Linked DNA regions of Syntrophotalea carbinolica DSM 2380. The protein of the gene in region 1 interacts with the protein of each later gene in a pairwise test. Links are inferred from orthologs where the notes say so. Each region holds a gene or a part of one and is shown on either strand. Other genes may lie near its edges.

Evidence for each region. Proteins that work in one complex are often made in the same cells at the same time.
Region 2: the proteins of purT (region 1) and PCAR_RS09290 interact in binary tests that used the Escherichia coli proteins (3 or more experiments, as listed by UniProt). The link is inferred for Syntrophotalea carbinolica DSM 2380 from one-to-one orthologs.

What each region holds. Positions count from the first base shown.
Region 1 is NC_007498.2:1,233,475-1,238,484, reverse strand. The notes cover bases 1,095-4,063. They hold purT (formate-dependent phosphoribosylglycinamide formyltransferase), read left to right. Parts: upstream 1,095-1,972; coding sequence 1,973-3,154; downstream 3,155-4,063. Other genes in these bases: PCAR_RS06080 (phosphoribosylaminoimidazolesuccinocarboxamide synthase), read right to left, coding at 3,878-4,063; PCAR_RS06085 (hypothetical protein), read left to right, coding at 3,504-3,803; PCAR_RS06095 (cupin domain-containing protein), read left to right, coding at 1,369-1,875; PCAR_RS06100 (two-component system response regulator), read left to right, coding at 1,095-1,259. Outside these bases: more of PCAR_RS06100, read left to right, coding at 1-1,094; more of PCAR_RS06080, read right to left, coding at 4,064-4,768; PCAR_RS06075 (SurA N-terminal domain-containing protein), read right to left, coding at 4,765-5,010. UniProt on the Escherichia coli protein: Involved in the de novo purine biosynthesis. Catalyzes the transfer of formate to 5-phospho-ribosyl-glycinamide (GAR), producing 5-phospho-ribosyl-N-formylglycinamide (FGAR). Formate is provided by PurU via hydrolysis of 10-formyl-tetrahydrofolate.
Region 2 is NC_007498.2:1,947,189-1,951,614, reverse strand. What follows is about bases 954-3,914. They hold PCAR_RS09290 (polyprenyl synthetase family protein), read left to right. Parts: upstream 954-1,969; coding sequence 1,970-2,860; downstream 2,861-3,914. Other genes in these bases: dxs (1-deoxy-D-xylulose-5-phosphate synthase), read left to right, coding at 2,878-3,914; xseB (exodeoxyribonuclease VII small subunit), read left to right, coding at 1,702-1,926; xseA (exodeoxyribonuclease VII large subunit), read left to right, coding at 954-1,613. Outside these bases: PCAR_RS09305 (ParA family protein), read right to left, coding at 1-218; more of xseA, read left to right, coding at 408-953; more of dxs, read left to right, coding at 3,915-4,426.

The sequences.
Region 1 (5,010 bases):
TCGGCCATGTCCCGGGTGACCAGATCTTGCGTAAAATGGCCAAACGTATTCAAAGAAGCCTCCAGCAATGCCATGTCCTGTACCCGAGTTCTTTGACCGAAGACCATTGCATCGCACGATTCGGAGGCAACGAATTCGCCATCCTGCTGCCTGAAGTCCAGGATACCCATCAGGTCAACCGCATTGCCGGACACCTCCTCAAGGACATAGCCCAACCATTCACGTTCGACAACTGTGAAGTACTCATAACCACCAGTATCGGCATCTGCCTGTTTCCCGAGGGAAGCGACGATCAGCAAGACATCATCCGCAATGCCGACATCGCCTTGCGTCAAGCCAAAAGCCAGGGCCGGGACACCTTCCGGCTCTATCATCCGTCCATGGGCAAACCGACCCAGGATCGCCTGATCCTTGAAAACGATCTGCGCAACGCGCTCAAAAACGACGAATTCGTCCTGTATTTTCAACCCCAGGTGGATATACGCAGCGGACAACTTCTTGGAGCCGAGACCCTGATTCGCTGGCAACACCCCCAACAGGGACTCAAGCTCCCCGGCGCATTCCTCCCCCTGGCCCTGGAATCCGGCCTGATTATCGAGATTGATCAGTGGGTATTGCGCCAGGCCTGCGCCCAGATCGCCAGATGGCAGGCCGCCGGATACGACAAACTGCGCCTGTCGGTGAATGTGTCGGGACAGCTTTTCGCACAGGAGGGTGTCGCCGCTTTGATAAGCGACATTGTCCGACAAAGCGGCATCCCGACCGGTGCGTTGGAAATCGAATTGACGGAAAACACCCTCATGCAGAACAACGCACAAACCATCAGCACCCTGACCGACCTGAAACAACTCGGTACCAATATCGCCATCGACGATTTTGGTACCGGATATTCTTCGTTGAGCTATCTGAAAAATTTTCCCATCGACACCCTCAAAATCGACCGCTCGTTCATTCGCGACCTGGAAAACGCCCCCGGCGACATCGCCATTACCCGTACGATTATTGCCCTGGGTGAAAATCTCGGGCTGACCACCATCTGCGAAGGTATCGAAACCCATCAGCAAAAGGACCTCCTGGTGGATCTGGGGTGCTATATCGGGCAGGGTTATCTTTTCGCCCGACCTGAAAATCTCGAAGCTTTCTCCCTGCGCCTGGCGCAACAGAAAAACCGAAATCGCGTCGGCCCCGCCGTTTCCGAGAACCAAAATGACTCTTCTCAGTCCGAACAGGAATTTATGCACTATAATTTGGGGCAGTGATGCTTCGACAACGCAGGCTTACCAAGTGAAATAAAAACAGATATGCCGATGTCAGCGACGGCCCCTCGGCCCACTCCTGACATCCGACCGCGCCGGGAGTACATCAACCATGCAACGTTCGGCACAAGAATGGATCGACCACCTGGATTTGATCCGCCATCCGGAAGGCGGCTATTTCCGCGAATCATACCGTGCCTCGGAAACCATACCCGCCAACGCTTTGCCGCATCGCTACCAGGGCTCACGCCACTATGCCACGACCATTTACTACCTGCTGCAGAGCAACGACTTCTCTGCTCTGCATCGCCTGGCATCCGATGAAATATGGCATTTTTATAGCGGCTCGCCCCTTGATATCCATATCATCGACCCCGGCGGCCAATATCGCAGGGCATGCCTTGGGAACGATCCTCAAAAAGGTCAATCCTTTCAGATAGTCATTACAGCCGGATGCTGGTTCGGCGCCACGGTCACCCGACAAGACAGTTATACCCTTACCGGATGCAGCGTATCGCCGGGATTCGATTTTGCCGATTTCGAACTGGCGGACCGACAGTCCCTTATCGCCGCATACCCGGCCCATGCCGATGTTATCCGACGCCTTACACGTCGATGACCGCAACGCCCCTTACACTTGACAACCATCGAACCTTTGGGCATATTGCAAAACCATTGCATCAGACCAAAACAGCCCTTTATAACGGGAGGAAAAAATGATCGGGACCCCACTTAAAAAATCCGCCACCAAATTGATGATGCTCGGATGCGGCGAACTGGGAAAAGAAGTCGTCATTGAAGCCCAGCGCTTTGGCATCGAAACCATCGCCGTGGACCGCTATGCCGATGCTCCGGCCATGCAGGTCGCCCACCGCAGCCATGTTGCCAACATGCTCGACCGGGATGCCCTGGAACGCATCATCAAGCAGGAATCGCCGGATCTCATCGTCCCGGAAATCGAAGCCATCAACACCACCTTCCTGCTGGAGCTGGAACAGCAAGGCTTCCGTATCATCCCGACCGCCCGGGCCACCAATCTGACCATGAACCGCGAAGGGATCCGCCGTCTGGCGGCAGAAGACCTGAATCTGCCGACGGCTGCCTACCGGTTCGCATCCAGCTATGAAGAATTTTGTCAGGCAGTTGAGGAAATAGGCCTGCCTTGCGTTATCAAACCGATCATGAGTTCTTCCGGCAAAGGCCAGAGCACCGTCAAGACTCCCGATGACATCGAAAAAGCCTGGAACTACGCCCGCCAGGGCGCGCGCGGTGCCGGCGAACGGGTGATTATCGAGGCCTTTATTCCCTTCGATTACGAAATCACCCTGCTGACCGTGCGTCACGTCGACGGTACCAGTTACTGCCCGCCCATCGGTCACAGGCAGGAAGGCGGCGACTATCAGGAATCGTGGCAGCCTATGCCCATGACGGATAAAGCTCTGGCCGAAGCCCAGCGTCAGGCCAAGGTCATTACAGAGGCCTTGGGCGGAGCGGGACTGTTCGGTGTCGAGTTCTTCATCCAGGGCGATACCGTCTACTTCAGCGAAGTCTCGCCACGCCCCCACGATACGGGGATGGTCACCATGGCGACGCAGAATATGTCCGAATTCGAACTGCACGTGCGCGCGGTTCTGGGCCTGCCGATACCCGCCATCGAACTGCTCTCCCCCGGCGCGTCCCACGTCGTTCTGGCCGGCGGTCAGGACGACGAAGTCAGCTTCTCCGGCGTTGAGGATGCCCTGCGCGTACCCGGCAGCAAAGTGCGTCTGTTCGGCAAGCCCGACAGCCGCCCCGGCCGCCGCATGGGCGTAGCCCTGGTGGTCGCTCCCGACGTCGATACCGCACGTAAACGAGCTGAAGAAGCGGCCGGCAAAATCCGGGTTGAACCCGTCAAATAGCCCCCGGCAAACAGAAACGAAACAACGGCCGAAGTTCCCGGGAACTTCGGCCGTTGTCACTTGTCACTTGTCACTTGTCACTTGTCACTTGTCACTTGTCACTTGTCACTTGTCACTTGTCACTTGTCACTTGTCACTTGTCACTTGTCACTTGTCACTTGTCACTTGTCACTTGTCACTTGTCACTTGTCACTTGGGATTGTGTACAACGATCTCTCCCGCAGTCAATGGACCCGGATTTTCGCGTCCCGCAAACCGCTTGCCGCGTCCCTCCTTGCTTGAACCTTGAACCTTTTCCCCCAGCACACTTGACGAAACCGATTTTCCCTGCACAATCATTAGAATAACCATGATTTGTCACACCGCAGGCAACGAATCGATGGATCAGCATTTAAAAATAATTCGGGAACTTTTAAACAAGGATCCGGTTCTGGCCGAGTACAAAGCCTACAGGAACGGCGGTCAAATCCATCTGGTCTGCAGTTGGGGGGATTTTGCCCGTCTCACGCCGGAAGCACACCCGGAACGCTGGAAGATGGATTTCTTTCTTAACAGGGATCGCTGGCGGTGTCTCGACTTCACCGGCACGCTTGAAGAATGTCTGGAACTTCTGTGTGAAGCACCTCACTACCTGTTCTGGGAAGGATAACAACCCCTGCCCCAAAAACAAAGGCGCGCTCTTTTCGGAGCGCGCCTTTGTTATGGGTAGATGGTATGTTCCGGTCAGGGTTTCAGACCGGTAATCCGAAACAGGGCCTCAAGGTATTTTTCCGAGGTCTTAAGCACGATATCGTCGGGCAGAGTTGGCGCAGGTGCCTGCTTGTTCCAATCCAGGGTTTCCAGATAATCGCGCAGGAACTGTTTGTCGAAACTTGGCTGCGCCCCGCCCTGGCGGTATTCATCCTGCGGCCAGAAACGCGAAGAATCGGGGGTCAACGCCTCATCGATCCACATCAGACGGCCATCACGCAGTCCGAATTCAAATTTGGTATCGGCAACAATGATTCCCTTGGCCGCCATTTCGTCCCGTGCCCTGCCGTAAATGGTCAGCGCCACCTCGCGAGCTTGTGCCGCGATATCCCCGCCACAGAGTTCTGTGGCCTTTTCGAAGGAGATATTTTCGTCATGGGCCCCCAGTTCGGCCTTGGTCGACGGGGTGAATATAGGCTCGGGCAACTTCTGGCTTTCGACCATGCCGGGCGGTAAGGCAATGCCGCACACGGTACCCTGCTGGCGATACTCTTTCCAGCCCGATCCGGCCAGATAACCGCGTACGATGCATTCGATGGGCAAAGGCTCGGCCTTGCGCACCAGCATACTGCGACCCTCAAGCTGGTCCCGGTAAGGTCGGGTTTCCGCCGGGAAGTCGTCGACCTCGGTAGACACCAGATGATGGGGCACGATATCGGAGAAAGCATCGAACCAGAATTTGGAAATCTGGGTCAATACGAACCCTTTGTAAGGAATGCCTTCATTCATCACCACATCAAAAGCCGAAATGCGATCGCTGGTGACGATCAGCAGATGTTCGCCAAGGTCATAAATATCGCGAACCTTGCCTTTGTTAACCAGCTTGAGATTGGGAAAATCGGTCTGCAGAACAATGGGTATCATAGAGTTTTTTCACCTTCCAGAATATTTTGCAAGGTCGGCTCGACCTTGATCTTCGCTTCGCTCTTGAGCTTTTCAACGAGCTCCGTCAGCAACTTTTCACGCTTATTGGTAAGCACCGAGGTCCGCAGCTGTTCGCGGGCGGCATCGGTCAATTTGGCCGGGTCGGCTTCCATGCGATGCATCAGGGTCGCTACCACGAAGCGGCCGTCGATGACATAAACTTCATCGGCCACCGGAGCCTC
Region 2 (4,426 bases), 710 kb from region 1 along the record:
ACAGGTTTTCCCGAAAGCAGATCGAGCATGTCGCCTTTGGGCATGGTGCGGCCCAGGCGGAACATGCGGTCAACGGAAAAATGGTTGTCAAAGCTGAACAGGGTAACCGGCATTTCCTCGTTTAAGGCCTTTAAATAGATGGCCAGATTGGTGGCCAGGGTGGTTTTCCCAACGCCGCCTTTCTCACTGGATACGGTTACCACATAGGGTTCTTGCATCGCTTATCCTTGAGTTTGATAAAAAATCGGCTTCGGAATACGTTCCCAGGGGGATCGACGAATGGCGTCAAGCGCTCAGGCGAGTACCCTGTGTCCGTATCACGAAATCTTCCGGAGTGTGAAGTCTAGCATTTTATAGGGAATCCGGGGTCGGAAGTCAATATCTCGACAGAAAACAGGTTTTCGCACATGAATATTTCTGAAGGAACCGTATCCGTATCACGCCTCGTCTATCTGTTGAAAGAGGTTGTCGAAGATAACTTCGTCCAGGTACTGGTTACGGGAGAAATCGCCAATTTCTCGGCACCGTCTTCGGGGCATTACTACTTTGCCGTAAAAGACGATCAGGCCCAGTTGCGCGGCGTCATGTTTCGATCCAGCAACCGATTGCTGAAATTCACCCCCGAAAACGGTATGCAGGTGTTGTGCGGCGGGCGTGTCTCCCTCTATCCCCAGCGCGGTGAACTGCAGTTGGTGGTCGATCGGATGGAGCCTTTGGGCGTAGGCAGTTGGCAACTGGCTTTTGAAAAACTTAAAACCAAGCTGGATGCCGAAGGTTTATTCGAGGTGGGGCGTAAACGTCGTCTGCCGTCTTTCCCGCGCACCATCGGTGTCGTGACCTCGCCGACGGGGGCTGCCATTCATGATATTCTCAACGTTTTGCGTCGCCGGGGTGCCGGTCTGCACGTGTTGCTGTCTCCGGTCCGCGTGCAGGGGGATGGGGCGGCTGACGAGATCGCCCGGGCAATTGCCGATTTTAACCGCCATGGGCAGGCCGATGTCCTGATTGTCGGTCGCGGAGGAGGCTCGCCGGAGGACTTGTGGGCCTTTAACGAAGAGGTCGTGGCCCGTGCCGTGTTTGCCTCCCGGATTCCTGTTATCTCGGCTGTAGGTCATGAGGTCGATGTGACCATTTCGGATCTTGTCGCCGATCTGCGGGCACCGACTCCCAGTGCTGCTGCCGAACTTGTCGTGCAGGGACGTCAGGAACTGGAAAGGCATGTCGACCACCTGGTCATGCGTCTCAGCGGACAAATGCAGGGACGCCTGTCGTTACTCAAGGAGCGGCTTGACGGTTTGCGCCGCCGTTTGCGGTCACCGGTCGACGATTTGCGCCGCCAGTATCGCGATCTCGAGCAGTTGCGCAAACGGTTGTTTTCGGCTATGGAAAAGACGATGCAGCGTGCTGCCAACCGTCTTGGGCTGGCCGGCAGTCGTCTGCATGCGTTGTCGCCTCTGGCCACCCTCGATCGCGGATACGCCATTGTGTTTTCCGCAAAGACCTCGACGATAGTTCGTGATGCCCGCACATTGACACCGGGCGATCGGGTTCAAATACGTTTTGCAAAGGGATCCGTAGAGGCTACTGTTGACGAGGTGGATCATGGAGATTAAGTATCGGTGCGATTTTTGTGCTTAAAAACCTTGACTCTTTTTGCTCCCGATGTGGATAATCACTCCGAATTTTTTATAAGAGGCATGCATGGATAAACCTGACACATTTGAAGAAGCGCTGCGGTCCCTGGAGGCCGTTGTGGAAAAGCTTGAAGCCGGGGAGTTGTCCCTGGAAGAGTCCCTGACATCTTTCGAGGTCGGCGTAAAGTGTGCCAACCGCTGTCAGGAACTTCTGAAGTCGGTCGAAACCCAGGTGGAAACCCTGCTTAGAAAACAGGACGGTTCCCTGGCCATTGGCAAATTCGAAGAATAATGTTTTAATACCCATTTGAACAATTATTTATATCGGAGGATAAATGGATCTCAATGCCTACTTGAAAGAACGTCGGGCTCAGGTGGATAAGGCACTTGATACCTATCTGCCCGGGGAGGATGTGCTCCCCATAAGCCTTCACAAGGCGATGCGCTATTCCACGTTTGCCGCCGGCAAACGTATTCGGCCGATCCTCATGATGGCTGCCTGCGAGGCTGTCGGTGGTACCGTGGATAAAGTCATGCCGGCAGCCTGTGCCATGGAGATGATACATACCTATTCCCTGATCCATGACGATTTGCCGGCCATGGATGATGATGATTTTCGCCGCGGGCGGCCTACGTGTCACAAGGTTTATGGTGATGCCCTTGCTATCCTGGCCGGCGATGCATTGTTGACCGAAGCATTCATTCTTCTGTCGCGACTGGGAGAGGATGGTGGCGTTTCGCTCGAGGCCGCCCGCAGGGTCAGTGCGGATATTGCGCGCTGCGCCGGTTCCATGGGGATGGTCGGCGGCCAAGTGGTTGATATGGATTCGGAGGGTAAAGAGATTGATCTGGCGACTCTCGAATATATCCATACCCGTAAAACCGGGGCGCTGATTCTGGCATCCGTACAATCCGGTGCCGTGCTTGGCGGGGCCTCTTCAGAGCAGGTTGATAACTTGGGCCGCTATGCCAAGGCGGCAGGTTTAGCCTTTCAGGTTGCCGATGACATTCTCGATATTGTCGGTGATCAGGAACTGCTCGGCAAGGATGTCGGCAGCGACCAGGAACGTGGCAAAGCGACTTATCCGGCTTTGCTCGGCCTTGATGCCGCTCGGGACCGCGCCAAAGAGTTGCGCGATGTAGCCCTCGAAAGTTTGTCCGGCTTTGATGAACGCGCTGAACCGTTAAGAAGCATCGCACATTATATCGTGGACCGCTCCTTCTGAGTGTGACGGAGGTTTCCATAGTGAGTATGTTGAAAAATCTTAAATCTCCCGCGGAGTTAAAGGGTCTTTCCGTGAAAGAGCTTGAAGTTTTGGCTGGGGAGATTCGCACAAAAATCATCGATACCGTGTCGCAGACAGGTGGGCATCTTGCCAGTTCCCTTGGTGTGGTGGAGTTGACCATCGCGCTGCATCACGTCTTGAATACCCCCGTAGATAAAATCGTATGGGATGTGGGACATCAGGCTTATGCCCATAAATTGCTGACCGGACGCCTTGATCGTTTTGATACTTTGCGTCAACTGGGCGGTATCAGCGGTTTTCCCAAGCGCGAGGAAAGCCCTTACGATGCCTTCGATGTGGGCCACTCGAGCACCTCGATTTCGGCTGCTTTAGGTATGGCCGCTGCGCGTGATTGTAAAAACGGCAAGGAAAAATTCGTTGCCGTCATTGGCGATGGCTCCCTTACGGGGGGGATGGCCTTCGAGGCGCTGAATCAGGCCGGCGATCAAAATAAAAACCTCATTGTCATACTTAACGACAATGAAATGTCCATTTCGCAGAACGTCGGGGCGCTTTCTTCTCTTATCAATCGCAAAATGACCTCCGAGTTGGTGGTGCGATTAAAAAAAGAGGCGGAAAATTTCCTGGGGCACGTTCCCCGTATCGGGAAAGATTTGCTCAAGGTTGCGCGCAAGGCGGAAGAATCTCTGAAAGGATTCTTTACTCCCGGAATGCTGTTCGAAGCGTTCGGTTTCGATTATGTCGGGCCGCTTAACGGTCACCGCCTGGAGACCCTGATCCCGGCGCTGGAAAACGTGGCTAACCTCGAAGGACCGGTTCTTGTTCACGTTGTGACCCGCAAGGGTAAGGGGTTCGAGCCGGCGGAAAAAAATCCGAGCCTGTTCCATGGGGTAGGTCCCTTTGACAAGGAAACCGGAGAGGTACGTGCCTCCAAGGGCGGGCCGGCAAGCTTTACCGGTGTCTTTGGCAGTACTCTGACTGCTATGGCTGAAAAAGACGATCGCATTGTGGCTATCACCGCGGCGATGCTGGAAGGTACCGGGCTCAAGGAATTCTCCAAGCGCTATCCCAGTCGATTCTTCGATGTCGGTATTGCCGAACAACATGCTGTCACCTTTGCCGCCGGACTTGCCTGCCAGGGCATGAGGCCGGTGGTTGCTCTCTACTCGACTTTTTTGCAGCGTGCCTACGACAATGTGGTGCATGACGTAGCCTTGCAACGGCTGCCGGTCACTTTTGCCATCGATCGGGGTGGCCTGGTCGGGGCCGATGGCCCGACCCATCATGGTGTGTTCGATTATTCGTTCCTGAGGCATATACCCAATATGGTAGTGATCGCCCCCCGCGACGAGATCGAACTGCAGCGTGCCATGTTGACCGGAACGCAACACGATGGCCCCTTGGCGTATCGTTATCCTCGCGGTAAGGCTCTTGGGCTCGAGTTGCCCGATTCCGTCGAGTCGATGCCTATCGGTAAAGGGGAAAAACTGCGTGACGGCAGCGATGCGGTAATCTTTGCATTGGGCGTTGTGTGCAAGGAAGCTC